2 regions of the Flavobacterium columnare genome follow, and region 2 is predicted to be linked to the other one. Evidence: riboswitches for the same ligand, from Rfam matches in the RefSeq annotation. Region 2 holds a riboswitch; the other holds the start of a gene.
What was found. Region 2 has a riboswitch for cobalamin ahead of HUE53_RS01800 (TonB-dependent receptor plug domain-containing protein). Riboswitches for the same ligand answer to the same signal wherever they lie in the genome.
Positions count from the first base shown of each region.

Region 1: another riboswitch for cobalamin. It lies ahead of HUE53_RS12235 (TonB-dependent receptor domain-containing protein); the one in region 2 lies ahead of HUE53_RS01800 (TonB-dependent receptor plug domain-containing protein).

Region 1 is NZ_CP054494.1:2,784,223-2,801,076, forward strand. It holds gene HUE53_RS12180 (phosphoribosyltransferase-like protein) at 1-929, shown strand, start outside; gene HUE53_RS12185 (hypothetical protein) at 1,305-1,640, opposite strand; gene HUE53_RS12190 (DUF6943 family protein) at 2,388-2,843, shown strand; gene HUE53_RS12195 (hypothetical protein) at 3,076-3,240, opposite strand; gene HUE53_RS12200 (DUF5675 family protein) at 3,301-3,711, opposite strand; gene HUE53_RS12205 (hypothetical protein) at 3,724-4,476, opposite strand; gene HUE53_RS12210 (cobyrinate a,c-diamide synthase) at 5,327-6,673, opposite strand; gene HUE53_RS12215 (GHMP family kinase ATP-binding protein) at 6,736-7,581, shown strand; gene HUE53_RS12220 (cobyric acid synthase) at 7,587-9,068, shown strand; gene HUE53_RS12225 (pyridoxal phosphate-dependent aminotransferase) at 9,065-10,087, shown strand; gene cbiB (adenosylcobinamide-phosphate synthase CbiB) at 10,072-11,022, shown strand; cobalamin riboswitch at 11,072-11,271, shown strand; gene HUE53_RS12235 (TonB-dependent receptor domain-containing protein) at 11,385-14,006, shown strand; gene HUE53_RS12240 (HoxN/HupN/NixA family nickel/cobalt transporter) at 14,020-14,817, shown strand; gene HUE53_RS12245 (SDR family oxidoreductase) at 14,825-15,649, shown strand; gene cobA (uroporphyrinogen-III C-methyltransferase) at 15,653-16,441, shown strand; gene HUE53_RS12255 (sirohydrochlorin chelatase) at 16,431-16,854, shown strand, end outside.
Region 2 is NZ_CP054494.1:368,634-385,487, reverse strand. It holds gene HUE53_RS01815 (adenosylcobinamide-GDP ribazoletransferase) at 1-666, shown strand, start outside; gene cobC (alpha-ribazole phosphatase) at 651-1,181, shown strand; gene HUE53_RS01805 (DUF2490 domain-containing protein) at 1,368-2,129, shown strand; cobalamin riboswitch at 2,592-2,871, shown strand; gene HUE53_RS01800 (TonB-dependent receptor plug domain-containing protein) at 2,940-4,850, shown strand; gene HUE53_RS01795 (S41 family peptidase) at 4,972-6,384, opposite strand; gene HUE53_RS01790 (hypothetical protein) at 6,431-6,703, shown strand; gene HUE53_RS01785 (DUF4252 domain-containing protein) at 6,708-7,208, shown strand; gene HUE53_RS01780 (YbhB/YbcL family Raf kinase inhibitor-like protein) at 7,284-7,823, opposite strand; gene HUE53_RS01775 (helix-turn-helix domain-containing protein) at 7,902-8,747, opposite strand; gene HUE53_RS01770 (DUF4369 domain-containing protein) at 8,805-9,509, opposite strand; gene HUE53_RS01765 (M61 family metallopeptidase) at 9,597-11,450, opposite strand; gene HUE53_RS01760 (TIGR03643 family protein) at 11,565-11,843, opposite strand; gene HUE53_RS01755 (sterol desaturase family protein) at 11,927-12,754, opposite strand; gene HUE53_RS01750 (hypothetical protein) at 12,820-13,056, opposite strand; gene HUE53_RS01745 (NAD(P)/FAD-dependent oxidoreductase) at 13,136-14,698, shown strand; gene idi (isopentenyl-diphosphate Delta-isomerase) at 14,795-15,322, shown strand; gene HUE53_RS01735 (6-pyruvoyl trahydropterin synthase family protein) at 15,319-15,726, shown strand; gene HUE53_RS01730 (peroxiredoxin) at 15,734-16,195, shown strand; gene HUE53_RS01725 (type I phosphomannose isomerase catalytic subunit) at 16,195-16,854, shown strand, end outside.

The DNA of each region.
Region 1 (16,854 bases), 810 kb from region 2:
CACAAGAACAAAAGAAAATCATCAAGTCAGGTGAAAAACTTGATTTTATGAAATTGGAAGCTATCGAAAGTTGGGTGAACTCCTCAAGTAATAATCGAAAACCTAAAATAAATTTTGGTATATTAATTAATGAGGGAATAGTGCAATCAATTACATTACAAATACCTTCCAGAGACTATATTAGATACCAATTATTATCTTTAATTTTCCCGAAAAAGATTGAATATATAGAAAATAAAATAGATAATTCAAATAGATTAACTTTTGCCAATCTTTTAGGAAATATGTCGGAAAAACTAAAAGAAGAGTTAAGTTATGAAGATTATGAAAAATATAAGAAAAGTGTTGATAAATATAATGAGGATTTAGAAGATTTTTTCATTGAAGTTGAAGAATATATTTTTCGTTTTTCAAGCAATAAATCGATTAATCTAATTTTAAATAATAATGGCAATATAGCAGCAAGTAATCCAACTGTTAAACTTTATTATAATACCGGTCAGATCTTAATGAATGAATTCTTTGATTTAAAAAAACCTAAATTTTCATCTGAAGTTCCAAATATTAACGACTTTAGCACTTCGTCAAAATATGCTATTATAACATCTTCTTTGGAACCATTTCAAATTCCAAGTTTAAGTTTAATTAATTCCAAAGAACCATTTATTGAAGATACAGATTATGTGTATAAAATTGACAAAAGTCGTTTAGGTCATAATGATAATATTATTGAGGAAATTGAATTGACCAGAATGAACTTAGAAGAAATGAATTTTGAAATTCAGTATGAAATTAATTACGACGAAGAACCGGAAACATTAAGCGGTTTCATTAAAATTAATTATGAATATGTTGAAACAATTGGAGAAGAATTGAAGAAAAAAGTTGAAGATAAATTAAAAGACTTTAAGAAAATTTTGCAAAGATAGAATTAGTTATTATCTCATTCATCCGCACAAAAATTGCTCCTAGTCCAAGTATTCCTAGCATCAATTCTTTGTTTGCTTCATTTCACTAATTTCATTTCTAAATAACGGAACGTACTTTTTGTTTAGCGGTAAATTGACGTTTTTGGCTTTCAGTTGCCACTCCTTCCCAACGCTCAAAAAAAAATTACTGTCATGGTTTTTGGAACAAAAACGCGTTCGCAAAGCGACTCATGCCAGTAATTTTTTTCCCAAAGCTTCTTTACATAATGTGGCATTATAGTGCATAAAGACTATCCTGCTACTAATCAAAATCACGGATGCACTATAATAACATTATGTAAAAAAGCCGCTCACCCAACGCTCGTGCCAGTGGCTCTAGGACAACTTTTTTCTATGCTTCCTCGCACCAGCCTGCATAGAAAAAAATCGTCCTTCGCCACTGTCTTTAAGAACGTTTACCATTTCATCGGAAACTATACGGTTATAATTGCTTTTAAGAACGTACACGTTAACTGTTTTTATCAACTTTGCGTTTAAATAGGTAGTATTTGCATTGCTTTTGTAAGTAATAAAATGGCTTTCAATTTCAGTTAATTTGCCTAGGGTAAAAGCCATTTTATTACCCACAAAACCAAAATTCCCAGTAAGAGTATCATTTTTTATTTGCCAGATAATCAGCAGTAATTGCTCCAGCGGAAAAGCTAATGCCATAACGTTTTTTTTAGATAATCTGCTGCATACTGAACACTGCGACTGCCAACTGAATTTCAGGCATCAGCTTTTCCACTAAAGCAATCAGAAACATCCCAAAAAGCAAATAAAAAATGATACCCTTACTTGCGCTACTGCCACATCGCACTCGGTAGTATAATGCATTGTTTTTTGAAGATACTTTCCATTTTCAAAACAAATATTTTTCTGATTTACAAATCCGGATTACAATAGACGAACAAGGCATCCTCAAAAAACAAACCAACTAAAGAGTATTGAATTTTAAAACAGGATAAAAGCATTTTTATTGATTTGACTATGGATATTTATCCTGTTTTAAAATTCAATACCCTTTAGAAGACGACCTGATTTCAATTCAAAATCTCGTAAACCATAACTTCATCCGATTCAACTCCGATTACATAACAACTATGATTGGAAATTTCAAAAAAAATAAATAAAAAAAGGAAGCAAAGATAAGTTCCAGGTATTCAAAAAAGCAAGTTCAAGCCCTTCGGGTTTCAGAAAAAATCTCCACCCAAACAGTTTCAAAACACATTTAACTTCTGATTAGACGCTTCCAAATTCAATCACGTATCGGGTAGTATTTTTTCTGAAAAACTTGCTTTTTTTAAACCTTCCACTTGGACGAATGGCTTTCTTTTTTTCTTTTTTTTCTTTTGAAAAATTTTGATGGGCGGAGCGTAGCGAGGCACATCTGCATTTCATAAGAAACACTGCAAAAAATTGAAAATTAATTTAATTTTTAAAGCCGATGTTATGCTAAAATTTATCATTAAAACCCACAAAAAAGGAGCTTTCTATACAAAACCGCATTTATTCCTACTTAACAAAGGGATGAACAGCGGAAAGCCACAAAAAGAGCCATTTACAAACAGTTTTGTTATAATTTTTGAAAACGAAGCTGATTTTGATACTATCAATTTAACTGCTTATGCACTTTGGAAAACAAAATTCTGGCATCAATTCCTTAGAGGTTCAGTAATTCCTTTTTTGAACCTACACGACATTAGAAAAGAATTTTCTATAAAAGTTAACCAAGAGATAAAAGACCACAAGGAGCACGTTAAAAACATCGAAACTTTAAAGCTTTTGGAACAAAGCGAAAAACGTTTCCATGAAAATCTAAATCTTATCAATGATATGCGAAGAGTAATTTTATACAGATATATAGGTAAATAAAAAAAAGCCAGGTCTCACGACTTGGCTTTCATTTTGTTTAACCCAAAGGTCACCACAACTAGGGCTAAACTTATTTTTTGTGCTTCTTATTTAGGCTTTTAAGCAGTAACGAAATCGTAAAACTGACCACAGCTCCAACAGTTGCTAAGATAACCGTTTTGGCAATATCATCAGAGGAAAGATTAGGTACAATACTTAAAAATGTGCCTCCAGCAGTTCCATCAATGTGGGGTTATTTACTGTCATCAGTTGTAGTAAGCTGACTTGCAGCTGATAAAACTCCTCCAGCTACTGCAACATAACCACCAATGGTAGTTACAATCGCGGGTAAAGCAATTGGAGCAGCTAAAATAGTTCCACCAACGGCAGCTAATGCCAACCCAACAGTTCGAAGCACTCTGAAAAACTTTGGCGTGGGAGCTTTTGCTCTATTAATGATTTTTTTCATAATCTAAAATTAAGATTGGATAATTAATTCAACACTTTCTTTGTTGTCTAATGCTTTGTAAACAAATGCTTTGTAAACAAATGCTTTTAGCTTCGTAAAAGCTTTTCTCGACATCAAACCTAATCCAGGTCCAGAAAGTTTAGTAACAGGAGCAATACAACCTTGCAATTCCTTTTGAGCATTATTGGCAGGATGAAACAGAATGAACTTTCTATTTGGTACTTCCACCAATTCCAAATGCCATTTATACTTTGCACTGTATCGCTTTCTAATAAAATATTTCCCTTCCGGAATGCAGGAAACCTTCGTTTCGTTCATCTTCCACGGCAATTCAATTGTATTACAAATCAATTTGCCTTCGCATTCGAGTTTACCATTCGTTCCTTCAGGGAAATAAGTTCTAGTTAACCAAATAACCATTACACGCCACTATCAACTTTCGCAATTGATAATGGGTAATGGGTTAAAAGCACCATTTTTCAAAGGATACATTTGCCCATTTATCTCCTGATAGAACTCAACACCTAAAGCCAAAAATAATGGCTTAGTTGAGTTAGCAGTAACCGCATTCACTTGATTGATTGGAGCAGTAGCAGTTCCATCCCAAGGTAAAATTGCCGTTTCAGAAGTAGCAACCACATACGTTTCCGCTTCAAAATCAATTTCAGCTCCTCCAGAAATGATTTTGTAGTGAGTAGTTCCACTTGGAGCCGCAATCATATTCGCAGGAATAAATGATGCCAAATCTACAGTAATTTCACCAGCTACTCGGTCAATAGTTGCCACAAACGGAGCAAACAAAGTGGTACCAAGCTTACCACGAATATTAAATTCAAAACCAAATAATAATTCAGCTTCTCCATCAATAACGTTACGCAAACCTCTATCACTAGTTGTATCTGCTTGAATAACTTTAACCATTGCCTGTGTCAAACGGCTCACCATTCTACCATCAGCAGAATTGATTAAAAGCGGTCTCAAAGCTGTTCTAAGCATTTTTCCTGCTTTACCAGCTCTACCAAACTCCGAACCATTCTCACGAGTTCTTTGAAACGCAGGATCACTCGCAATTCTGCTCGCGTCAATTCCGCCTTTTTCTCTCGCTAAATGACCATCTTGCGTTTTATAAAAGGTAATATCGCCGATAGTACCTTTCAATTTAATTATGTCTTTTTGTCTAGCCATAACATTAAAATTTTGTTAAACATTCATTTAAAATCTACTTCATTCTATCAATCAGTTGCAACCACATTTTGAATGATTAAAGCAAAGTTTACAAAGCATCTGACTAAATAAAAAGTCACAAGTGTACCATATGTCCAAAATCGACACAAGTGTCTTAAATGAACATAAAAACACAATAAATAAGTATGAAAAATTATAACTAAATTGCAAAAGATTTTCTGCACGTCAGAAGTATAGCATAGCTATATCAAAGGTATGGATAAAGTATGAAATTGAATAATCAGAGGGTATGCATCTATCCGAAGGACATACAGCGAATAACAGGCAAGAGTTATCGCCAAAGTACTAGATTGATGCAAAAGATAAAAAAAGACCTCAATAAGCTCGAAAATGAGTTTCTAACGATTGAAGAGTTCTGTACATATAGTGGCATAAAATATGAACAAGTAACTCACTTGATTTTTGGTTAAAATTGAATAAATATAAAAACAAGTTTTAATCAAGATGTAGACAATCAAATACTTGAATAACTTGTTCAATTTTTAGTAATGTTTATTGAATTTTAATTTGCTATATCATTGCAAATGAGTATATTTACAACTCACAAATGAAATGAATTATTTACGATTAAAAAGGGGGTAAAATCGGTTACCCAAATAAAAATTCAATTGTAACGAGCTGTTATAGAATATGTTGAAATAGGAAGTCAAATCCCTCTTTCTCCGCAGGTTTAAAACCCTAACCCTTGTAAGTAAAGGAGTTAGGGTTTTTTGTTTGACAAATATTCCCACAATTTTAAAATTTTGGATCACCAAACAAATTTCATTAAACCTTTGTTTTTTTGATGCCTCTAAAGAGGCACTTGAATTAAAAAATCAGCAACAAGATTAGAATCTCCCCAATAGAAATGAATATAAGATGCCATAACATTTTTTAATCTATAAATAGGAGTTGCCACTTCTATTCCTTTAGCATTAAAAATTTGACCAACAGTTGGTATCTTCTTCTTCTCGATTATTTTAGAATAGTGGAACTCATGTCCTTTAACTATTTGATTATCTAACCTTATTTCTCTATATCCTAAAGAAAGTTTAGCTTTTTCCATTGAAGTTTCTATAGGTAAAAAACCTACCATTGGATAAGCAATTCCTTCTGAATTAATAATTTGATTACCTAAATACATCATTCCACCACATTCAGCTATTACTTTTCCACCATTAGAGCAAAAATCAAAGATAGATTTACGCATAGATATATTATTTGTTAAATCGTTTAAATACAATTCTGGATAACCTCCAGCTAAGTACAAAATATCAGCTTTAGGCATTTTGCTATCTGTGATAGGGCTGAAATAAATAATTTTGCCTAAATTTTCTAATCCTTTTATATTTTCAAAATAAGTAAAATTAAAAGCATTATCATGGGCTACGGCTATTGTATAGTCTTTAAAAAAAGGGTTGATTTTGGTTTTTAATTCGATTGTATTTTTTGGAATAAAAGGATGATTTTTAGTACTAGAAATATCGGCTTTACAAATTGATAAAATACGATTTATATCAATAGATTTAGCCAAGTGTTTTGCTGCATTTTCAATTATTAATTCATAGTCCTGTTCAGGAGATATAAACAAGCCTAAATGACGTGAAGGAATAGTAATATCAGCATTCGAAGGGATATACCCTAAAGCTTCAATGCCTACATCATTACAAGCTTCTTTTAAAAAAGAATAATGGCTCTCTGTATTTACAAAGTTAAAGATAACCCCTGCAATTTTTATCATGGGATTAAAATTTTTAAGCCCAAATAACAATGGAGCAACGCTGTAAGCCATAGATTTAGCATTGACAACTAAAATGATAGGAATGTTTAATAATAATGCTATTTCAGCACTGCTTCCTTGCATACGATTTGCCCCGTCAAAAAGCCCCATTACACCTTCTATGATAGATATATCAGCCTCTTGGCTATATTTTTTATATAAAGTTTTAACATGACTTTCACTCATCATATAGGTATCTAAATTAATACTTGGCTCCCCCGCAGCTTTTGTATGGTGTTTCGTATCAATATAATCAGGACCGCATTTGAATGGTTGTACTTTATATCCGTTATTTTTTAATAATCGTAGTAAACCAAGTGTAATAGTTGTTTTTCCTGAGTTACTAGATGGTGCTGCTATAAGAAATTGTGGTTTCATAATTTCAAAGATAAAAATCAATTCTCAATTTTTATCTTTGTAACTCTATAAAGAAAGAGAAAATGACAATACAGATTACTACTTATGCTAAAGTGGGCGAGCTTCTTCAAGGAGCTTTTGGTAAAAATCAACCATTTTTAGTAAGCAATAAATCTTCTAAATTATTTAAAACAGATACTATTGCAAGTACAAATTCTATTGCTGAAGAAACAAAACTAGATATAAAATCAAATAGAGCAAGGGAGTTATTTCATTCATTAATAGAAAAAAAAGGAATTTCTCCTATAGATAAAATTTATTTCAACCAAAAAAGGAATTTTAAAGTAGGCAAAGGGTTATCTTCTAGTTCTACTGATATATTAGGGATTTTGCTCACTTTAAATAAGTTATATAAGACCCAATTTTCAAATCATTTTCTTTATAAAATAGCTTCTCAAATAGACCCTACGGATCCTTGTCTGGATTTTAATTCTTTATTATTTAATCAAAAGTCAGGAGAAATTTTAGAAAATTTAAATCCTATTTCTTATTCCATATTATATTTTGATTCGGATCCAAATGTGGATATTGATACAATTAAAATATCGAAGGCTAGAGAATATTCCGAAAGTCAAATGATAGAATTTAAAAATCTGTATTCTATTCTTAAAATAAGTGCAAAAAATAATGATTATACAACATTTTTTGAATGCGTTACAAAAAGTGCTCTTATAAACGAAACTATTTTGCCTAAAAAAAATTTTACTTTATTGTATGATTTTGCTATAGAAAATAATTGTGGTTTATTTGTGGCACATAGTGGTACATTTATGGGATTACTCATAGAACCCTATCGTTTAAAATCTATAGATTTTAAAGTTAGGTGTTTAGTCGAAAAACACTGGAAAACAACTCTTTACATTGAATAAATTCTATGCAAAAATTAAGACCTATAATGTTTGTTGGTACCGCCTCTGATGTAGGCAAAAGTATTATTAATACTGGATTTTGTCGTATTTTTAAGCAAGATGGTTATAATCCAGCACCTTTTAAATCACAAAATATGTCACTCAATAGTTTTGCTACTCCTGACGGACTTGAAATAGGTCGTGCTCAAGCAGTTCAGGCAGAAGCTTGTGGGATTGCGTGTAGCACGGATATGAATCCTGTTTTATTAAAACCTACTAATGATAAGAGCTCACAGGTTGTTTTAAACGGTAAACCATTGGGGAACCAATCAGCTTTTGATTATTTTATGGGAAATGATAAAAAGGAATTATTGAAAGAAGCACAAGCGGCTTATACCCGATTATCAGAACAATACAATCCAATCGTACTTGAAGGAGCAGGAAGTATTTCAGAATTAAACCTAAAAGATCGAGATATAACCAATATGCGCATGGCAAAATATGCTAATGCTTCTACTTTTTTAATTGCGGATATAGATAGAGGAGGGGTTTTTGCAAGTGTTTATGGAAGTATAGCTTTATTAACTCCTGAAGAAAAAGCTTTAATAAAAGGAATTATCATTAATAAATTTCGTGGCGATTCACGTCTTTTTGAAGAAGGTAAAAAAATAATAGAAACTCTTTGCGGTATTCCTGTAGTAGGATTGGTACCTTATAGGAAAGATATTTATATAGAAGAAGAAGACTCTGTTAGTCTTCAAAAAAAAACCTCCCAAGCAGTAGAAAATAAAATAAATATAGCGGTTATTTTGCTTAATAGAGTATCAAATTACACGGATTTTAATGTATTAGAACAACATAAAAACATAAATTTATTTTATACAAAAAAAACTTCTGAAATAGAAAAAGCAGATATTGTAATTATTCCAGGAAGTAAAAACACCATTTCGGATTTGATTGATATTAAAAACAATGGAGTAGCTGAAGCGATTATAAAAGCACACAAAAATAATAAAATAGTTATAGGAATTTGTGGCGGTTATCAAATGATGGGACAAACCATAGAAGATCCAAACCATATTGAAGGAACTATAGAAACTATGGCTGGATTAGGAATACTTCCTGTTAAAACGATTCTTACAGAAAAAAAAATAACACGTCAGGTACAATTTTATTTTAAAAAACACCAAAAAATATGCAAAGGGTATGAAATACACATGGGCGTTTCTACAATAGAAAACAAAGAGTCTATTCTAAATACTTTTGATGACAAAACAGGCGATGGTTATTATTTATCTGATAAATGTTGGGGGACTTATATTCATGGAATATTGGATAATGAAATTGTTATAAAAGACTTACTTTTACAAACCAATAAAAAAGTAGCAGCAAGTACATTTGATCATAAGACTTTTAAAGAAGAACAATATGATTTATTAGCCCAACACTTACGAGAGCATATAGACATTAACTATATTTATGAAGTTCTTAAAGAAACAGAAGCATGATTTTAGGACATGGAGATGACGGTTATTTATATAACGGAAGCATTAAAGCAAATTTTAGTTCAAACGTTTTTTATGAAGGATTTCCTAAAGGTTTGAAAGAACATCTTTCTCAGTATTGGGATAAAATAGCTCATTATCCCGAAGCAAATGCTGAATCATTGCAAAAAGAATTAGCTAGTTGGCACCAATTAAAACCCAATCAGATATTAGTAACCAATGGCGCTACCGAAGCATTTTACTTAATAGCACACTTTTTACAAAAGAAGTCAGCCACAATTATTATACCCTCATTTGCAGAATATAATGACGCTTGTCAAGTACATGATATTTCATTAAATTTCATTAAATGGTCGGATGTAAACAAAGCCAGTCTTTTTTCTACAGAAGCTGTTTTTTTAGGAAATCCTAATAATCCAACAGGATTGGTTTTTCATAAAAAAGACCTTCATTTTCTTTTAAAAAATAATCCTAACACATTATTTATAATTGATGAAGCTTATGTAGATTTTACATTGGTTGACATTTCAATGGTTAATGAAATAAATAATTTTTCTAATTTATTCATTGTAAAATCATTAACCAAAACCTATTCTATTCCAGGTTTACGATTAGGCTATATCATTAGTCAAAAACAAAACATTCAAGCAATTGAAACCGTTAAAATGCCTTGGTCCGTAAATACTATGGCAATTGAAGCAGGAAAATATATCGTTAAAAATGCTGCTAACATTTTATTACCAATAGAAAAAATACTAGCAGATACAACTCAATTTATTAATGCTTTACAAGAAATTCAAAACATAGAAGCTTACCCAACAAATACTAATTTTTTCTTGTGCAAAACAAATAAAAAGACGGCTCCAGAACTAAAAGAATACCTTTTAAAAGAGCATCAGTTGCTCATTCGAGATGCTAGTAATTTCCGAGGACTTTCATCAAAATATTTCCGAGTGGCAACACAAAAACCTTTAGAAAATGAACTTTTAATTGATGCTATTCAACAATGGACAATTCTTTAATTATTTTTTCAATACCATTACTTATAGGTTATTTTTTAGATTTATTATTAGGGGATCCAAGAAGCTTACCACATCCTATTCGTTTTTTTGGAAACGCAATCTATTTTGGAGAAACCTTTTTAAATAAGGGAAATTACCGATTTATAAAGGGGCTTTTTCTTACTCTAATATTATGTAGTTCTGTTTTTTTATTTTTTTATTTTTTATCAAGTATTTTATTAGATATTAATTTTAACCTTTATATCCTTTTTACCAGTCTTTTTATATTTTACGGTCTAGCTAATAAAAGCCTATTACAAGAAGGAAGAGAAGTATTTGATACATTAGAAGAAAAAGGATTAGAAGCAGGAAGAAAACGTTTATCATGGATTGTAGGAAGAGATACGTCTACACTTTCTGAAAATCAAATACGAATAGCTGTTTTTGAAACATTATCTGAAAATTTGAGTGACGGTGTAATTGCTCCTCTTTTTTATTATGCTATTGGAGGATTACCATTTATGATGGTTTATAAAATGATAAATACTTTAGATTCTATGATTGGTTATAAGAATGATAAATATTGTTATTTTGGAAAATTTGCCGCTCGATTAGATGATGTAGCTAATTATATCCCTGCTCGAATAACTGCTTTTTTAATGGTTTTAATTAGTGGAAAACTTAGCTTATTCCCTTTTGTATTAAAATTTGGAACTCAACATGCAAGTCCTAATTCAGGCTATCCAGAATCAGCTTTAGCAGGAATTATGAATTGTCGTTTCGGTGGACCTAATAAATACCACGGAAAGATCGTAGAAAAACCATTTATAGGAACCAATCCTCGTGTTATTAAGCATAATGAATTCAAAAAAGTATATTTTATAAATCATTTAGTTACTCTAACGGCAATTGTTATGATATTGATAATAAAAATAGTGTTTTTGGGTTATTTTTGATAATTTCTTCTATAACTAGTATTTTTTTAACAAACTCTATTAGTTTTTTGTACTTTCGTGCCGCAATGGTTTTGTTTTCATTTTGGAAATGAATTAAAAGGGAATCCAGTGTAAATCTGGAACAGTACCCGCTGCTGTAAGTTTTTAAAAAGATTATAACTAAATGCCACTGTTTTTATCTAAAAAGTAAAATGGGAAGGCGTTATAATTAAAACAAGTCAGAAGACCTGCCTTTGTATTGATTCGCGGCTTTCGGAGTAAAGGCTGACGGGTGAATGTAATGCTTCCCATCTTTCACACGTCCTTTTTCTAAAGTCGCTAATAATCAGTTAACGGGATTATTAACGAAAAAAAAATCAAACATGTCAAAGGATCTATCAAAGATTAAAAAAATCATTTATTTATGTAATGGTACTTGTTGTACTGATAATGGAGCAGAAGAAAATATTAAAACGCTTCGAAAAAGCCTGACACAATACGAGCTAAATGATGAAATTCATACCATTCGAACGAAATGTCAAGGATTTTGTAAAAAAGGCCCCATTGTAAATATCCAACCTGAAAATACTTGGTATAAAGAAGTGAATATCGAAACTTCAAATAAAATTGTAACAACTCATATTCTAAAAGATACATTAATAAAAGAGCAGTTACTTTTTTCTTCAAATAGTACAAAAGATGATTTTAAACCTCAAAAAAATAAAAGCAATTTCATAACTAAATTGTTTAATTTAAGTTGTTTTTTACTTTTCCTATTTTTATTTCAAAAAACACAAGGACAAAGTAGTATTAACGGTTTTATTATAGACGCAACGAACCAAACCAAAATAGAAGGAGCCACAATAAAAATAAAAGAATCTGGCGAAAGTACTATATCACAAGAAAATGGAGTATATAAGTTGCAATCCGCTTCAGAAGGAATAAAAACAATTGTCGTTTCTCATATAGGTTATAATGTATTTACTACAAAAATAAATTTCAAAAAAGACGAACAAAAATCACTAAATATTTCCTTATTACACAATGTAATGAACTTAGAAGAATTGGTTATTTCTGCTTTATCAATCAAAAAACAAGAAAACAAAATAGATCAAATCAGTTTACAATTACAACCTATAAAATCAGCACAAGATTTACTTAGAGCCGTTCCAGGGCTATTTATTGCACAACATGCAGGTGGAGGAAAAGCGGAACAAATTTTTGTAAGAGGAATTGATAACGATCACGGAACAGACTTTTCTATTCAAATGGATGGTATACCCGCTAATATGCCTTCTCATGCACATGGACAAGGGTATGCGGATATGCACTTTATGATTCCAGAAACCATTGGTACTGTTAATTTTTTTAAAGGACCTTATGAGGCCTCTCTTGGAGATTTTTCAGTGGCAGGAGCTGCTCAATTTAATTCTAAATACCGTTTAGAAAATAATATAGTAAAACTAGAATCGGGCTTGTTTAATACACAAAGGGTTTTAACGATGCTTCAAATTTTAGATCAAAAACACTTAGTTTCTAAATGGAATGACAACGCTTATTTTGCCTCAGAGTATAATTATACCGATGGTTTTTTTGAAAGTAAATTAAAATTCAAACGTTTTAATTTTTTTGGAAGATACAACGCACAACTTACCCCAAAAACAACACTTATACTATCAGGATCTTATTTTTCAAGTACTTGGAATGCTTCTGGACAATTGCCATTACGAGCTATAGAAAAAGGTACTTTATCTAGATACGGTGCTATAGATGATTCAGAAGGAGGAATAGCATCAAGACTCAATACAAACGTTATTTTAGATACTAAACTAAAGGAAAATCAATCATGGAAAAATCAGTTTTATTATTCCAAAAATATTTTTGATTTGTTTTCAAACTTTACTTTTTTTATGAATGACCCTATCAACGGAGATGAAATATTACAATGGGAAAAAAGGGACTTATTTGGATTAAAAAGTACATATAATAGACTCGATAATATAAGTTCAACAAAATTATCATCAGAAGTTGGATTCGTCACCCGAACGGATATATTAGGATTAGGAAGAGATTATGTTCTACGAAGAGCATTTTTAAGCAAAGCCGCAAATGATGACGTAGCTATTACAAATTATAGTTTATATTTAGATGAAGATTGGCAATTTGCACCTAAATGGTCACTTAAATTGGGTTTTAGAAATGAACTTTTCAATTTTTATTTAAAAAATAAAATAGAGGATAACAATTCGGGCAAAAAGACTGTTTATCGTTTTAACCCTAAAGCACAAATTCATTTTACTCCAACTTCTAATTTTTCAGTATATGCAAAATGGGGTATAGGTTTTCATTCTAACTATGCACATACAGCGGTTAGTAAAGATCCTACTGCCACGAATCCTGTTCCACAATCAGAAAGTGTTGATTTAGGTTTTATAATGAAATTGTATAAAAAGTCTATTTTTAATTTTACAGCTTGGTGGACAGATAGTGGCTCAGAATTTAAATTTATTTCAGATGATGGAAGTTTTGAAAATTTAGGATCAAGTAGAAAATATGGAATAGATGCCTCTTTAAAAATTCAATTTACAGATTTTTTATGGGCAGATACAAACCTAAATTATGCCTATAGCTTTTTAAGAGAAGCTCCAAAAGAAAAAAATCTAATTCCTTTATATACTAGATGGAACTCAACAGGAGGATTAACCTTAAAACTAGAAAATGGGATCAACGCTAGTTTACGTTACCGTTTTATGGGAGAACGTCCTGCTATTGAAGATGGCTCAGTATATTCTAAACCTTATACTATAGCAGATGTAGTTATTAGATATACCAGACCACGATACGAAATTAGTCTTTCTACCGAAAATATATTTAATACAAAATGGGATGAAGCCCAATTTTATGATCAATCACAATTAAAAAATGAAATAGAGCCAATCATAGATTTTCATAACACCCCTGGAACACCTTTTTTCCTAAAAGGAAGTATTTCTTATTTCTTTTAAATTTTAGCCCATTATGGAACTATTAAATAATAATTTATCTGCATTACTAATCCTACTTATTTTAGGTTTACGACATGGTTTAGACCCAGATCATATTGCCGTAATAGACAATTATACCTATCGTTTGCACGAAAATAAAAATACATGGTCTAGATGGGTCGGAACCCTATTTACTTTAGGCCATGGCGTAATGGTAACATTGATAGCTTTAATTTTAAGCTATTTAAAAAATAATTTTCAAGTTCCTATTTGGGTTGATTGGGTTCTTAATTGGTTGCCCATGTTTTTATTATTACTAATGGGAATAGGAAATATAAATTCTTTAATATATTCCCGAAAAAACAATTCTTGGAGCCTTAAAAAATATTTAATACCTAAATTTTTAGATAAAAAAGTAAGTCCCATTACAGTATTTATAACAGGAATTGTTTTTGGATTTATATTTGATACCTCTTCCCAAATAGCTGCTTTTGGCTTAGCTATTTCAGGTACCAATCACTGGTTATTTTCAGTTATAGGAGGAATTGTTTTTTCTATAGGACTTATTTTTACAGGAACAATTGATTCCTATTTATTAAGTAAATTATTAAAAACATTTGATCGTACGAAAATTCAAAAACATCGTTTTAAACTAAATATATTGATTACAATAATGTGCTTTATCATTCCTATTTATAAAATAGCAACTGTTTTTAAACCAACTATGGAATTAAACGATTTAGAAAACAATTTAGTAGGCTTAGGATTTTTAGGAATCATTCTTATTTTATATTTTGATTTGTATCTTCGTTCAAAAAAGCAAATAAAGTAAAACAAAAATGCAAAAAATAAGTCTATTAGGTTGCGGTTGGTTAGGATTGCCTTTAGCAGAAAGCCTTATAAAAAAAGGGTTTTTGGTAAAGGGATCTACTACCACTCTTGAAAAAATACCTTTATTGCAAGAAAAAGGTATTTTACCTTATTTGGTTTCTATAACTGATACCCACATTGAAGCAAAAGACATAGCAGATTTTTTAGATTCAGATATTCTGATAATTAATTTTCCACCCAAAAGAAGAGCTGATATTATTACATATCATACAAAACAATTTGAAAAATTAATACCTGAAATTCTCAAAAGTAAGATACAAAAAATACTTTTAATTAGTTCTACCTCGGTTTATCCTAATACCAATAAGATAGTAACAGAAAAGGAGACAGGAACACCCGAAAAAGAAAGTGGAAAGGCTTTATTAACAGTAGAAAAAATGCTTTTAGATCAAATTAAGTTTAAAACCACTATCATCCGTTTTTCAGGATTAATAGGTTATGATCGAATGCCAGGACGTTTTCTGGCTGGTAAAAAAGAGGTTGAAAATGGAGAAGCACCTATAAATGTAATTCATCAAGACGATTGTATTAATATTATTGAAACTATTATAAATAAAGAAATTTGGAACGATGTATTCAATGCTAGTGCAGATCTACACCCTAAACGAAAAGAATATTATGAATTAGCCGCAGAGAAAATAGGATTAGAAAAACCAACATTTGCAATTACCCAAAAAATAGTATATAAAATTATAAATTCAGACAAATTAAAAACTAAATTGGGGTATCAATTTAAATATCCCAATCCGTTGGATCTGTTAAATCAAGAATAGAATATGGATTCAGAATACAAAAAACAAACTACTATAACCATTGTAGGTGCTGGACCAGGAGATCCTGACCTTCTTACTGTCAAAGCAGTTAAAAGAATTCAAAATGCCGATGTTGTTTTATATGATAATTTAATATCACCAGAAATTCTAGATTTAGCTTCTCCCAGTGCACAAAAAATATATGTAGGCAGAAAGTATGGAGATATAGAAGATGCCATGAAACGTCAAGATACGATTCATGAATATTTTCTTCAACATGCCAAAGAAGATAAAAAAATTGTTCGTCTAAAATCAGGCGATTCCTTTATTTACGGAAGAGTAGCAGAAGAAATCCGATTTTTAACCCAAAAAAAAATTCCTTTTGAAATTATCCCTGGAGTTACAGCAGGAATTGCAGCAGCCAACTCTCAACATATTCCACTTACAGAACGAAACAAAACCAATTCCGTATTGTTTTGTACAGGACATACCGCTACATACGACTTTGAACAGTTAGAAGCGTTAGCCAATATGCTCAAAACAGGAACGACACTCATCATGTATATGGGATATAAAAATTTAAAAGAAGTAATTATTACTTTTAAAAGAATTACCCCAAACGAAACCTTATATATTTCGGCCATTTCTAAAGTATCCCAAAAAGAAGAAACCATTTTTACAGGAACTCTAGACGAAATGGAAAAAAAATTAGAAATAAAAACAGTTCCAATGCCTGTAGTTTTTATAGTAGGAAAATACGCTTTCCCTATAGATCATAATCCCATTAAAATAGTAGAAGACAATGAATGCTAAAAAAGGAATCCTAATTTGTGGACACGGAAGTAGAGACCCAGAAGGAGTTACTGGATTTAAAGAATTAGTACGTCTTTTGAAATTGCGTTATCCAAATTATGAAGTTGATTATGGTTTTTTAGAATTTGCGCATCCTATTTATGCCGCAGCAGTAGAACGTTTATACACTAACGGAGTTCGTGAAATAATAGCTATTCCTGCGATTCTTTTTGCAGGAAGTCATGCTAAAAATGATATTCCTTATGAAATGAATACACTTCAAAGTCAGTATCCCGATCTAAAAATTAGATTAGGAAAACATTTTGGAATAACCCCTTCAATACTTCAACTTTCTAAAAAATTAATAGAAACAGTTGAAGCTAAACTAACAACTATAGAACGAAAAGAAACCTGTCTATTAGTGGTAGGAAGGG
Region 2 (16,854 bases):
GGAAGTCTATCTTATTTAGTATTTTTAGGAGCTCATTATCTTTTTTCATTGTTAATAGCCACTGTTTTTTCCATGGTAGCAGGCGTGCTGATTACAGGAGCCTTTCACGAAGATGGATTTGCGGACGTTTGCGATGGGTTTGGAGGAGGTTGGACAAAAGAAAAAATAGTAAAAATTATGAAAGACAGCGCTATAGGAGCTTATGGAGCTATAGGAGTTGTACTTTTATTACTAGTCAAGTTTTTACTCCTTTTTGAAATAATGAACAGAATCCCTAATCCTTCTTGGAACCAATATGCTTATGCAAGCTTTTTATTTATTACCTACCATAGTATAAGCAGAGCAAATGCCATTTCACTTTCCTTTACGTTACCGTATGTAAGAGAAGATGAATTAAGTAAAAGTAAACCTATAACCAAAGGTTTTAGTAAATATGAAGTAATAGGAGTCCTTTTCTTTGGATTAACACCATTGGCTTGTATGGCTTGTATTTACAATCCATATTATTTGGTGGTATTACCCGCTTTGCTCCTCACACGTTTGTATATGGGACGGTATTTTACCAAATGGATTGGAGGATACACAGGCGATTGTTTAGGAGCTTTAGAACAGATTAGCGAAGTAGTAACCCTTTTATCTTTTCTAACACTATGCAAATTTATTTAGTACGCCATACCGAAACCATTTGTCCCAAAGGAGTTTGTTATGGACAGAGCAATGTAAACTTAGTACCTAATTTTTTAAAACAATTTCAAGAGATAAAAAAACAATTACCAGTAAAAGCATTCGTATATACTAGTCCTTTGACACGTTGTGTAGAATTGGCTGAATATTGTTTTTCAAAACAAGAGATAACGGTAGACAACCGATTAAAGGAAATGAATTTTGGAAAATGGGAATTACAAAAATGGGATGCAATACCAGAGGAAGAATTAAATCCTTGGATGGAAGATTTTGTAAACATTCCAGTTCCTATGGGAGAGTCTTTTCAAGTTTTATACGAAAGAGTAGTTGAATTTTGGGAAACAATACAAAAAATGACATTAGAGAAACCATTAGTTATTTTTACTCATGCAGGTGTTATAAGAAGTTTAATATGTTACCTAGAAAAACAACCTCTTAAAGATGCTTTTACTTACAAAGTAGATTTTGGAGAAGTAAAAAGGCTTTCAATTAAATGAAATAAAGAATCTAATCTTTTTTCAGAAAAGAATGTTTTACTCCTAACTAATTGATACTAATTTGTTTGTGAGGGACTAAGATCAGGGGTGTTTTTTCAAAAAAGTAAGTGTTTTTATAAATGTGTGTGAAAAAAAAATATTTTTTTATTTTTTATTGTACCTTTGCGCTCCCTTAAACAAAAAAATATGAAAAAAAGTATTAAAACACCACTATTTTTGTTCGTGTTATTTTCTTTGTGCAATAACGTATTTGGTCAAGTAATAAATCATAACAATGATGTTTGGTTGCATTATTTAGGAAAAAACATGATAGGAAAAAAACTTTCCTTAACACTAGAAGGATCTCTAATATTCGCTAACGGATTTGATCAAAAACAACAATATTTTATACGCCCATCTGTAGATTACCAGTTTACCAAACAAATAAGTGGTAGCATAGGTTATACACACCATGAATTTTTTGTTTATGGAGATGTTCCTTTAAATAGAGTCGTAACACCAGAGGATAACGTATGGATACAAGGTGTTTATAGCTGTGCTAAAAATGATTTTAAATTTACCCATCGTCTACGCGATGAGAGTCGTTGGGTAGGAGTAGCTACTAAAAATGAAGCAGGAGATTTTGTTATAACTAATAGAGACTATAGAAATCGTTTACGATACATGTATTTGGTAAATTATACTTTAACTAAAAAAGAAGATAAACCTCAATTGTTTGCTTTTTTAGGAGATGAGATATTTATGAATATAGGAGTAAAAGCAGCCAAAACATTTGTACAACAAAATAGAGTAATTGCAGGTTTAGGATATAATTTAAACCCTCAACATCAAATTCAATTAAGTTACATTCACCAAAATTTATGGAATGTACCTAACACCATACAAGAAAATAATCCCACGCTAAGGATTTCTTATGTAACGAACTTAGATTGGTCAAAGAAAAAATAATTTTAAAAGCTTCGTAAAAAGACCTTTGTTTTAAATAAAAAAAACTACAACATTGAACATGCCCCAAAAAGTTAGACACTATTTGGGGCATTTTTTATTCAAATTTTGCTCAATATAGGTTAGGTATTAGAAAACTATTATAGATAAAGAGGTAATACCATTTAAACCTAAAATATACTGGATTAAAAGTAAAGTTCTCGATACGTTTTTTTTCATTTTAAAAACAACTCGAACTCTCCCTTTGATCGAAATGAAAAGATTGCGAACTTTTTGGACAGTCTCAAGGTTAAAAAAAAATATTATAAGGAAATTTCAAAGTTTAAATAGTATAACAATAATTGGAGATGAAATAAAACTAAATTATATTCTAAACTTTGAAATATATGGATTTTAGGGTTCTTTTATTGAGGAATTTTTAATAAAGGAATCTGTTTTTTTTTATTTTTTTTAAAAGATGTACTAACTTTGCCTGTGAATTTATGGTGCTCGACTTTTGTGAAAAGTCAGCTTAAAAGGGAATCAGAGTGAGATTATAGATAAATTATTTGAAGATTAATGATAACGGAACCGTATTCCTGAAAATCAATATCTAAAATAAGAAATCCAATATCAAAACCTGAGCTGTACCCGCAACTGTAAGCTATTCAGCTTGTAATGATCTACAACCACTGTTTGAAATTTAAAACGGGAAGGTTAATTACAAGACGCAAGCCAGGAGACCTGCCTAAATTTATTTTATTAACAAACTTTCGGGAAAAAAAGTTTGGGTTGGGTAAATTCTGTCTTTTTTTCCGCATTTAAAGAATTAAAATGAAAAAAAACATTTTATTAGCAAGCGTTTTAACGTGTATGTATGGTAGTGCTTTTGCACAAGAGCAAGAATCAAAAAAAATAGAAGAAGTAGTTGTATCAGAGACTAAATTTCTGCAAAACAAAACAAAAACAGGTAGAACGATTGAAAAAATCACATCAAAAGATTTAGAACAAAGAAAAGGGCAAAGTGTGGCTACGGTATTAAGCCAGTTAGCTGGATTTGAAGTTGTAGGAAGTCAGAGTGGAGTAGGAAAGAATTTAGATTTGTTTGTTAGAGGAGGAAGTACAAAACAAGTATTAATTCTAATAGACGGTAATCCTGTAGTAGATGCATCAAGTATTTCAACTACGTATGATTTACGATTATTACCCGTAGAACAAGTTGAAAGTATAGAAGTACTCAAAGGAGCTTCCTCCGTATTATATGGTGCTAATGCAGCCACAGCAGTTATTAATATTACATTAAAAAAAGCAACTGACAAAGGAGTCGTAGGAACAGCCTACTTTAATATAGGAACTCAAAATTTAACAACCACCAAAAAGTATAAACCAGAAGAATACAATCAAGGTTTTTCATTGAACGGGACAAAAGGAAAAATCTCTTTTTTAACCTCTCTAAATAGCGCAGAAATAACAGGTATTAGTGAAGCAAAAGGAGATGATTTTGAAAAAGATAAGTTTTCAAGAGTTAATCTTAATCAACAATTAGGAGTAGCAATAAATAAAGAAATTAAATTGGATTTTTTTGCTAACTATGATCGCTTAAGATTTGCCTACGATACAGGGGCCTTTGTAGATAATGAAGTAAATACTTTAATAGGAGAACAGTTTAGAGGAGGCTTTTCTCCTTCAATGAAGTATAAAAAAGGAGAGTTGAAAATAAATTCTTCTTTTGGCTTTTATGAACAAAAAAGACTCTCAGGAGTTTCATTAAATAATTATACAGAATCCTTCTCTAAATCACGAAATATAAATGTTGACGTTTTTAATAAATACAATATAGGAAACTCTTTAGCTTTTATCACAGGGGTTCAATTCCAATATTTTGATATGCTTCAAGCTACCCCTTATGTTAATATTTATAATCAAGACGCTAAATACACCATGTTAGATCCTTATATTACAGCAGTATTAAACACTAAGTTTGGATTAAATGTAAATGCAGGAGCTCGTTATTTAAAACACAGCGTTTATAAAGATTATGTCATCTTTAATATTAATCCAAGTTTTAATTTTGAAAAAATCAATTTAAAATTATATGGATCAATAGGAGGAGCAGTAGTAGCACCAACATTATATCAAGTGTATTCGGAGTATGGTAATAAAGATTTAACACCACAAGAAAATACTACTATTGAAGCTGGTTTTGAAAAAAGTTTTTTTGATCAAAAAATGAAAATTTCAGCAGTTGGATTTTATAGAGAAGAAAATAATTCAATTGCTTTTAAAAAGAAGACCTCAAATACAGGATGGCAATATGAAAATATAGAAGGAATAAATAAATCAAAAGGGATTGAATCCAATATAATGATCAAACCTCTAGAAAAAATAACCTTAACGGGTAATTATACTTTTGTAGAAAATGATCAAGCTATTGCAAAAGCCGTTGCAAAACATAGAATAAATGCTAGTTTATCGGTTGAATTGACTAAATCTATTGCATGGGATGCTCAATTTCAGTTTGTAGATTTTAGAAACGTATCATACTACAATTCTTCTACTTTTAGAGCAACAGACGTATCCGTTTCGGCTTATAAATTATTTCATACGAATCTGAAAGTAAAATTATCAAACCATTTGAGTGTTTTTGGATCCGTTCAAAATTTATTAAATGAAGAATTTATAGAAACCATGGGGTATAATACAAGAGGGAGAAACTTTAAAATCGGAATGAATTTTCAGTTTTAATCAGTAGAGATTATCTGAAATATAAAAAATTAATGTGTACTCCACTTTTATAATAAAAAAATCACATACTAAGATATGTGATTTTTTTATTATAAAATATAAAATGAGATTGATCACTTTTCTAATCTACATACATTTCATATTTTAAATCGTCTTTAGAAAGATCAATAACTTTGTTATAAACTTTAAACGGAGGTTTCTGAATGCCAATTCTATCACCTGATTTAATTAAACTCATTGCTTTAGCTAAATAAGGTTCAGACCTATTTCCTAAAACCCCTAGGTTACTTATATCTTCCGTTAATATATTAGTCGCATCGGGCGTAATACCCGCTTCATAATCTCCAAAACCTACTTTGTTAACAATTTTTAAAACAATCAGTTGCATAGCATATCTATGAGTTGGATTCAAATTTCGTTTTGTGTAGTTTGGTGAGTCATACAGTGTAATAGATCCCACATTCTTGCCCGTAGTTGTATCGCCTATTTGAACTACTTGTATGTAAGGTTTTAAACAATTAATAACCAATTCACTAGCAGATGCAGTGTTAGCGGTTGTTAAGATATATACTTTATTCAAATTTAATGAATTAATCGGAGTACCATCTTTTAGCTGTGAGGTAAATTTATTTAATAACCTATTAGGATCTATTGTTCTACTAATCTTAGAATTCCATTGCTCTTTAGCAAAAATTTGATCTTCAAATTGTCCCGTAATCATACTTGCTAAACGAGTAGCAGTTGCTACGGATCCTCCTGAATTATAACGTAAATCCAAGACTAAATCCGTTATTCCAGCCGCCTTTAATTTACCAAAAGCTTGATTTAATTCTGGTTCATAATACGTATAAAAACCATTATACATTAAATAACCGATTTTTTTATTTCCTTCCTCTATCACATCGGTAATATAAACAGGATTTTCAGAATACGCTTTTTTAACTAACGCCACTGTTTTTCCATTAGGTGTAATAGCACCTCCATCATAGGAAGCTAAATTTAAAGTATAATTTGTTTTAGATAACAATTCACGATAATTGCTACGAGTAAGAGGAATACCATTAACCCCATAAAAAAGATCCCCTCGTTTTAGATCTTTTGTACTAGCATCACTATTAGGCATGATGTATTTTACCCAGCCAAAAACTTCAGTTTGACTTCCATTCTTAGGACTAATCCCATACTCCATACCATTACTATCATTCGTTCCAGAAAGAATCTGTTCTAATACAGTATAATTCGAAGTTATAAAACTAAATTTATCAATATTCTTTCGATTGTATATCAAATTTTCAAATAAAGTTTCAGGCTTTGTAAAGCTGCTCAGATATGAATTCAGTTCCTCTTGTGAATTAAAACGGTGATCGCTCAGATTGGCTACATTTTCTTGATAATAATAATATTGGTTTAAACCTTTCCATACAAAATTATAAGGATCTAAACTGTTATATTGTGGTTGATCATCTAAGTCATTACAACTAAATAACAGACCAGCGGTTAGGATGATTAAAAGCCTGGTTATATTTTTTTTCATTTATAAAAGGATATGATGTAAATTTATGAGCTTAAAATTATATTAAATGCGTAAAGAAAATATAAAAAACCGAAATTTATTTTGGTTTTTAACATTTATAATTGGTTCAGTAGCGTTTGGAAGTTACTATTATTGGTTTGAAAAACAAAAGGAAGAGGTTGCCAACACCCAATTAGGAACTTGTCAAACCCCAGAAGAAGCGTATAAAGAAACACAAAAAGCTTTACATCTGATTTCGGCTCAATTGAACTCTGGCATGAAAAATGTAAATAAGTTAAAAGAGTATGATCAAACGACACGCAAAATTTTTAAAAAGTAAAAAAATGAAAAAAAAAATAGTTTTAGTTTTTAGTATTTTATCATTTTATTTAGGCACGGCACAAACTCCTTTTGATAAATTTGAAAGTAATAATAATGTCTCTTCTGTTATCGTAAATGATAAAATGTTTGAATTAATGAGCAAAGTGAAAATGGAAACGAAAGAAGATCAAGTGTATTTAAATTTGATAAAAAAACTAGATTATTTAAAAGTTTTTAAAACTAGTCACTCTAAAACCATTTCCGATATGCGTACTAGTATAGAACAATATAGTGATAAATTAGAAGAATTAATGCGCGTGAATGAAAACGGAAAAAGTACTAAAATCTATGTAAAAATGATTCCAGGAAGTACAAATGTATCAGAATTATTATTGTTTATGGAAGGAAAAGAAACGATATTAATGTCTTTAACTGGTAATTTTTCATTGAATGAAATTTCACTTTTAACCAAACGAATGAATTTGCCAGGAGGAGAAGAATTAAACAGAGCCGCTAAAAAATAACAAAAAAATGGTCCCAAATACAAATAGTAAGCCGTATTTGGAACCGTTTATTTTAACTAAAAAGAGTTGTTAAAATTATCTTTTGTAATACATCACAATAGAAGCTTTTTCAATTGTATTGCCATTTAAGTAATAACCTACTAATGCAGGACTAGCATTTTTATCTAGACCTAACTTATCCGTTTTTAAGGCATAAACAGTAATCGTGTATTTATGAAAACCATGTCCTTCAGGAGGGCATGGACCCCCATAACCTGATTTGCCAAAATCAGTAATACTTTGTATTGAACCAGCAGGCATTAAGTTTTTAGTAACATCTCCCGCTCCTGTTTTTAATTCTTTAGTTGTAGCAGGAATATCAAAAGCAAGCCAATGCCACCATCCACTTCCTGTAGGTGCATTTTCATCATGTATTGTAACAGCAAAACTTTTAGTATCCTTTGGTGCATTTTCCCAAAATAATTGAGGCGACATATTTTCACCCGTACAACCAAAACCGTTAAAAACTTGTTTCATAGTTGCTTGACCTCCTAGATCATTACTTTTTAAAGTAAAAGTTTGCGCGCTTGCTGTAAAAGCAGAAATAAAAGCAAGCAAGGTTAATATCTTTTTCATTTTTATGTTATTTTATAATGCAAATTTAAGATTAAGTTTGGGAATATTATTGCGCTAAAAGTCCAAAAAGATGTTCTTTTAGTCCATTTTGAAGTTTTTAGGAGATACTCCATAATACTTTTTAAATTCGTTACTAAATGCAGATAAATTTTCATAACCCAATTCATGGTAAAGATCAGAAGGTCTCTTGTTAAGCATTAACTCATTTCGAGCCTTTTCCATTCTTTTTGAAATAAAGTATTTTTTAGGAGAAATTTGATATATTTCAGCAAACTTTCTTTTAAAAGTAGAAACACTCATATTAGATAAGAAAGCAAGTTCATCAATAGTAAGGGGGCTGTTCTCATGCTGCTGCACAATATCCTTTATTGATTTGTTTTTATGACGGCTTAATGTATTTTGAAAAAAAGGAGCAATTTGATTAGGTTCTTTGTTAAGTAAATACAACAGAATTTCTTCTAACTTTACATGAGTAAGATGAGGGGCTTTATTAAAATCGTTTTTTAATAAAAGTAATGATTTTTCAAATAGGTTAACATACACATCTTTTCGGATATTTAATACCGTTTGATTTGAATGAGTTGCTTTTGGTAGTTCAATTTGTTTTTTTAATAAAATTTGATTTAAAAAATGATCCGAAAAGAAAAAAAGAATACTGTTATAGCCTGATTCTCCTATTAAACGTTCTGTCATTAGACTATTTCCAGATTGTAATAAAAAAAATTGATCATTTTGGATAGAAATATTATTCTGGTTGCTAATGACTTCTTTATATCCATTTAGTAAAAAACAAAGGACATTGTGGGTAAAAGTAACAGGGATGTTTTTACTAGACTGTTGTGTGTTATAAAAATAAATAGCACACTCAAAGTGATTGTCCTGAAAAAAATCAAAGGGTAAATTATGAACCAATTGCGTATTCATTAAATTAAGTTTTTAAATAAAAAACGACAATTAAAAGAGTTAATCGTCGCTTTTTTATTATTTTGATTTCTTTAAGTAATCCGTAAATTTTTTACCGTATTTAGAATTGGCTACCTCTGTAGACATTTTTTTATGTATTTCCTCTAAAAATTTAGGTTGCATATCATAAATATCTGTAAGCGCTATGTAGGGAGCAATTTCGTGATCCGCATGGGTAAGCGCAAAATTAGCAGAGTACAAATATTTTCTTTTTAATAACTGATCCTGCTTATTTTGATTGTCTAGCTCATTATAGTTTTTATTGCCTTTATTTCCGAGTATTTTAGCTTGAAGTAATTGAAGCTGTTGCTCATTAAATTTAGCAATGATATCCTTATATTCTTTGTAAAGATCATGGTTTTTAGAACCTGTAATTTTTGCATTAGCAAAAAAGAAATCAAGATCCGTATCAATAGTTATTTTTCCTGGCTCTGCAAAAAACAACAAATTATTATCCATTGAATTCGTTTGTCCTCTATCCACAAACAAATAAAGCATTTCAGGAGAATCTAATTTAATTGAACTCTCAAAATTAGAGGAACCATTTAATTCAATAGTATCTAAAGCTACTAGAGTACTGTCTTGTACTTTTTGGATGTATAGCTTTCCTTTTTTTAACCCCTTTATATTTCCTGTTACGATTACCTCATCTTTTGCAGGTGCCTTGTCTGCGCATGAAGCAAAAAACACAAAAGTAATTGCTACGATAACTTTTTTGTACATATTTATTCTAAATTTTTTGCAATGTAATAAAAAAAATCCTCAAAATTCAACTGTATTTTGAGGATTTAAATTCATAAGAAATCTCAATTATCCGTTTAGCCAAGCTTCTTTTAAAGCTTTTTTATTATCGTCAGTAGATTTGTAGCCAGTTACTTCTTCAAAAGGAAGTTTTATAACACCTTTTAAAGTAACCTCTTTTTGATCTCTTTTGATTTTAATAGAAATATTTTCATTTTCTTTCCAACTCTGACTCGCCATAATCATATCGTAAATATTGTCTAAGTTGTAATTTTTATCATTTACAGCCAAAATAGAATCGCCTCCTTTTAATCCTAAATGACTGTAAAATTCAGGAAGCTCTATTCCAGGAATAATTACGATTTCTTTAGTGGATTGATTAACGGTTATATAAGGTGTTTGTTCCTTTATAAAAACATTTCCTGGAACCTTTGTTTGTGCTTGTGTAACCCCCATTTTAGCAAAAAAAATTTCATAAGGAATAGGAGTTGGTCCGTCTACATAAGTTCGTAAGAAATCGCCTACTTCTGGATAAGTAAGAGCTATGATCTTATCAAAAAGAGCTTCATCTTTAAAAGGAGTATTAATACCGTATTCATTATTTAGCTTTTGCATTAAATCCAATACACCACGTTGACCATTGCTTTTTTCGCGGATAATAATGTCTAGACACATACCTATTAAAGCTCCTTTTTGATAGACATTAAGGTATTGATCTTTATAAGGTTTTGTTAACACATTAGCACTCATTTTAGTAAAAGGAATTGTATCGTCCATATTGGCTGATTGTCTAATTTTATCAGTCATACGATTATAAAACTCCTCTTCATTAATTAAACCTTGATTAATTTGGAACAGATTAGCAAAATATTCTGTTATTCCTTCATACATCCATAAATGTTTAGACATTTTAGGCTCATTGAAATCAAAATAATGAATTTCTTCTGAATGAACACCTAGTGGACTTACTATATGAAAGAACTCGTGAGAAACAATGTCTTTTAACTGTTCGTCCATTTGATCAGAAGGCATCATTTCAGGCATAACAACAGTAGTAGAGGTGGTATGTTCTAAAGCACCAAAACCTTTTGCATCTTGCTTTTGTACGTCTGTAAGATAAATTAGGATCGAGTATTTTTTGGTATTATTGATAGGCCCTAAAAACTTTTTTTGAGCCTTCATCATTTTTTCCATGTTAGGAGCTAAATCAGCTGCTTTGTATTTTCCAGTGGGTGAATATACACTTATTAGAATATCCATATCTTCTACTTTAAAAGTAGCAAGGTCTGGCTTTGTATACATTATTGGATGATCTACAAGAGTAGCATAACGATTGGTTTTAAAAACATCAATGGTTTTGCTAGGATCACTATCGGTAAGAGAGGTAGCGCCGTATAAATGGTTAGGGTGAAGGACGGTTAAGGTGTAAGGAACTTCTTTTTTATCGCTAAAGTAACCAATAAAACCATGCGTGTTTAAAACAAAACAATTAGAATCTATATTCGTTCCAGCTGGCGAAAAAACATCATCACCTCCTATGCCTCCAACTTGTTCAGTATCATAAGTGTCATTTACCCAGTAAGTTATTTTACCTAATTTTTTAGCACCTGTAATACGATAAGTGTTTTCATCCAGTTTTGCTAACGGTAAATTCTCTCCTTTTGTAGTATAAGCTTTTATTTTTTCAATAAAACGCCCATAATTATCTGATGAATAAGTACCAGGAACTGTTTTAGGAATACTAAAGAGTATGACATCCTCTTTAGAGGGAGTAGGAATTACCGTTACCATGACCTTGTCGTCTTGTATTGTGTTCAAATCAATTGTAACGTTTACTTCTGGGGTTTTAGAACCGTTTAAGGGGGCTGCTTTACCAGTAAAAAATAGTGATGTTAATACAGCTGATAAAAATATTTTTTTCATTAATAAATTAATAAAGATTTGAGAAATTTGCCATTAAAGATATTAGTTTGCTAATTTGTAACGCAATCTTTGTGATAAAATTAACAAAAAACTCCTGTCAAGCAGGAGTATGGATCAGTCAAATTTATTTTTAAGATAATACTTACCGTCCAAATCATCATCAAAATCGTTATTTTTGATAGGTTTAGGTTTAGGTTTGGAAGCCGCCACTTTTTTCTTCCAAAGTTCAAATTGATCTTTTGATAGATGTTTACGCATTAATTCTGTTACATCACTTTCGCCAACCCCAAATTCTTCCTTAATTGCTTCAAAGGGTTTACGTTCTTCTTTTGCCATGCTGATTAGTCTTTCTAAATTTTCTCTGTCTAATTCAGCGATCTTACTTTTTCTCATTTAAATTATAAAACAAAATTGTATTAAACTTTATGCAATACTTATACCAATATTAATAAAAAGGTATGACTTTTAAAATTTTTTTATGTTTTTGGATCCTTATATTTTTGAAAAGGAATAGTTAATAAATTACTTAAATTATTGTGCTCTTTTAAAGAGGTATGAGTGTCTATACCAAAAACAATTTGGTCTTGTGGTAAATTTTGATAAGTTCTTAAAAAACGATCCCAAATACTAAAAACATTTCCATAATTGCTATCCGTATAGGGAAGTTGATAATGATGATGAATACGATGGATTTTTGGGGTAACTAATACAATTGATAGTAATGAATTGAGTTTTTTAGGGAGCTGTATGTTTGAATGGTTAAACTGAGATACTAAAACAGAGCAAGATTGATACATAAAAAACAGCCAAACAGGAGCACCTGTAATCAAAACAGCTAAAACGGTAAACAAAAACCTAAAAATACTTTCTCCTGGATGATGACGGTTAGCACTGGTTGTATCAACCCAAGTGTCCGTATGATGAATGAGATGAAAGCGCCATAAAAATTTTATTTTATGTTGTAAATAATGAGGTACATAAGCTCCTATAAAATCCATAAATAAAAGACCTATGAAGCACTGTAATCCTAGATTACTAACGTTAAACCAATGTATAATCCCAAAATGATTTTGACTGTCCCAGACGCAACTTTTAAATAAAAGGATTGCTAAAAAAAAGTTGATAATTATCGTTGTAAAAGTAAAAAATAGGTTTAGAAAAGCATGTTGTATTTTATTGTATTCAAAACGAAAACGAGGAAAACCACTTTCTAAAATCCAAAAAAAGGCAATGCCTCCAAATAAAATCAAAGACCTATGAGACGAAGGGATCGTTTCAAAATAGTTAGTAATCTCGTTAATCATAAAAATTTTAGTTCAAAACCAAATTTAAGAAACTATTTGTTATGAATGAATTAAGATTTGTTTTTTTATTCAAATAATTCGCCTCTGTGAGGTTTTAATGCGTCTCTAACCCGAAGCATGTTTTGATCATTTACCACCATCCAAGCTATAGCGTGCATTTCGTTCAGTACTGAAAAACCAGTGGTTTTGATTGGGAATTGTTCTATTTCAATATATTCTCTTAAATGAATTTCATGATGTTCCGCGGTTTTAGCTGCTGCGGGACCTCTAAAATCCCAAATAAGTTTTATTTTCCTTTGCATATTCTCTTAGATTTGAAATACAAATTTACAATGATTCACTTGAAAATAAGTAGTATTTTTGCAACGTAAAAAAATGATAATGCCAAAAGAACTTCAAATTCAAGTATCGCCTGAGGTAGCTTCTAATGAAATGATGCTAAAGAATCATCTTGCAAAATTAGTACAAGTATCTGTTGCAGATATACAGTACTATGTAATTCTTAAAAGATCGATTGATGCTCGACAAAAAGCAATTAAAATAAATTTAAAAATCATTGTTTATTTTCAAGGAGAACAAATTATTGAAGATAAAATAACGTTACCTAATTACCAAGATGTTACCAATGCTCCAGAAGTAATTGTGGTGGGAGCAGGACCAGCAGGGTTGTTTGCTGCCTTACAATTAATTGAATTAGGAATTAAACCCATTTTGTTAGAAAGAGGAAAAGACGTAAGAGGTAGAAGAAGAGATCTAAAAGCAATTAATAGAGACCATATAGTAAATGAAGATTCTAATTATTGTTTTGGAGAAGGAGGAGCAGGAACTTATTCTGATGGAAAACTGTACACACGTTCAAAAAAACGAGGAGATGTAGATCGTATTTTAAGATTATTGGTAGCATTTGGAGCTTCTTCGGAAATATTAGTAGAAGCCCATCCCCATATAGGAACCAATAAATTACCTGAAATTATTCAAGATATTAGAGAGAAAATCAAAGAATATGGCGGACAAGTGTTATTTGAAACACGAGTAACGGATATTTTAATAAAAAATAATGAGGTAGAAGGAATCGTTACACAGTCAGGAGAAGTTATAAAAGCCAAAAAAATAATACTTGCTACAGGACATTCCGCTCGTGATGTGTTTGAATTATTAGATCGAAAAAAAGTTTTAATAGAAGCCAAACCATTTGCTTTAGGAGTCCGAGCAGAACACCCACAAAGTTTAATAGATTCAATACAATATTCGTGTGATTTTAGAGGAGCGTTTCTGCCGCCAGCACCATATTCTGTTGTTAAACAGGTTAACGGACGAGGGATGTATTCTTTTTGTATGTGTCCAGGAGGAGTGATAGCTCCTTGCGCAACAAGTCCAGGAGAAGTTGTTACAAATGGTTGGTCCCCATCTAAAAGAGATCAAGTCACAGCCAATTCAGGAATTGTGGTAGAATTAAAATTAGAAGACTTTAAACCGTATGCTAAATTTGGAGCGTTGGCTGGTATGGAATTTCAAAAAGCCATTGAGCAAAAAGCATGGGAAATGGCAGGTAAAACACAAAAAGTACCCGCTCAGAGAATGGTTGATTTTTCTCAAAAAAAAGGTTCAATAGATATCCCTAAAACATCCTATGTTCCAGGAACAACAAGTGTAGAGTTAGGAACTGTGTTCCCTTCCTTTTTAACACAAATTATGCGCGAAGGATTTGTTCAATTTGGAAAATCAATGAAAGGATACTTTACGAATGAAGCCATTTTGCATGCTCCAGAAAGTAGAACCTCATCACCTGTTAGAATTCCTCGTGATAACGTTACGTTAGAACATTTGCAAATTACAGGACTGTATCCATGTGGAGAAGGAGCAGGATACGCAGGAGGAATTATTTCAGCAGCTATAGATGGTGAAAAATGCGCAATAAAAGCAGCAGAAACATTGCTGAATTAAATAGTTTGTGTAAGAGATGTAAGGAGAAGTCTAAATAAAAAGGATCGGGTAGTAATTGATAGACTTTTCGTACTTTTACTCCCGTAATATAAAACTATGATTGAAGAAAAAGTAATTTTAGTAAACGAAGTAGATCAAGTAATAGGATTAATGCCTAAACTAGAAGCACATGAAAAGGCATTGCTACATAGAGCTTTTTCTGTATTTATACTGAATGATCAAAGAGAAATAATGCTTCAGCAAAGAGCGCATCATAAATATCATTCCCCATTATTATGGACCAATACTTGTTGCAGCCATCAAAGGGAAGGAGAGTCTAATATAGAGGCAGGAAAACGTCGTTTACAAGAAGAAATGGGGTTTACAACAGAACTAAAAGAACTTTTTCATTTTATTTACAAAGCACCCTTTGATAACGGATTAACAGAGCATGAGTTAGATCATGTAATGATAGGATATTTTAATGAAGCACCTTCTATAAACACAGATGAGGTAGAAAACTGGAAATGGATGTCTATTGAAGCAGTAAAACAAGATATAAAACTTCATCCTCATCAATATACAGTTTGGTTTAAGATTATTTTTGACGAATTTTATCATTATTTAGAAGCGCATACATTATGAGAGTAACAGTGTCAAGAAAAGCTCATTTTAATGCAGCTCATCGTTTGTATAGGAAAGATTGGACAGATGAGCAAAATCAAAAAGTTTTTGGTAAATGCAACAACCCTAATTTTCATGGACACAACTATGAGTTGATAGTCAGTGTTACAGGTAGTATTAATCCAGAAACAGGTTATGTGATTGATATTAAAGATCTGGCAGATATAATTTATGAAGAAGTAGAAATTCCGTTTGACCATAAAAATTTAAATTTAGATGTTCCAGAATTCGAAAATGTAATACCTACTGCGGAAAATATTGTAGTTGTTATCTGGAATAAAATTAGAAAAAGAATAAAAAAAGAAAATGATTTAGAAGTTACCTTGTTTGAAACACCACGTAATTTCGTTACATATAAAGGATAGTATAATTATGCAAAAAGGTTTGAAAGTAGGGGATAAACTTCCTCTTTTTGGAGCAAAAGATCAGAACGGAAATGATTTTTATATTAATTCTGTTCTAGGTAAAAAAGTATTAGTCATTTATTTTTATCCGAAAGATGATACCCCCGGTTGTACCAAACAAGCTTGTTTTTTAAGAGATCAGTACGAAGAGTTTAAAACCATAGGAGCAGAGGTAATAGGGATTAGTGGCGATAGTATTGCAGCACATAAAAAATTTGCAAGCAAATACGATCTACCTTATATATTATTGTCAGATCCAGATAAAATACTACGAAACTTATTCGGAGTAAAATCAAATATGTTAGGATTGATCCCCGGAAGAGTAACTTATATAGTAGATAAAGAAGGAGTGGTTCAAATGATTTTTGAAGACATGAATGCCACAAATCATTTAGACCGTACAGTAGAAAAAGTAAAAAGTTTGATTTAATGCCGATGGAATTATATCCTTTACAGTTTGAGCCTATCTTTAAAGATAGGATTTGGGGAGGGACACGTTTAAAAACATTCCTAAATAAGTCTATTGTTTCTGAAAAAACAGGAGAAAGTTGGGAGCTTGCTGCTATTGACCAAGATGTTAGTCAAGTCAGTCAAGGCGTTTATAAAGGTGTGCTTTTGACAGAATTAATTGAAAAATACCCACTCGAAATATTAGGAAGTAAGGTATACCAGCGTTTTGGAACGCAATTTCCATTGCTCTTTAAATTTTTAGATGCCAGAGAGGATCTTTCTATTCAAGTGCATCCTAATGATGCGTTAGCAAAAGAACGACATAATTCTTTTGGTAAAACGGAAATGTGGTATGTAGTAGAAGCAGAGCCTGAAGCAAAATTAATAGTAGGATTTAAAGAAGATGCCTCAAAAGAAGCCTACTTAGAACACTTAAAAAATAAAAACCTATCCTCTATTTTAGAAGCCTATCCAGTAAAAGAAGGAGACGTGTTTTATTTAGAAACAGGTACTGTACATGCCATTGGAGCAGGTACCGTTGTAGCTGAAATACAGCAAACATCAGATATTACCTATAGAATTTACGATTTCGATCGCAAAGATGCACAAGGCAACTTACGGGAATTGCATATAGAACTA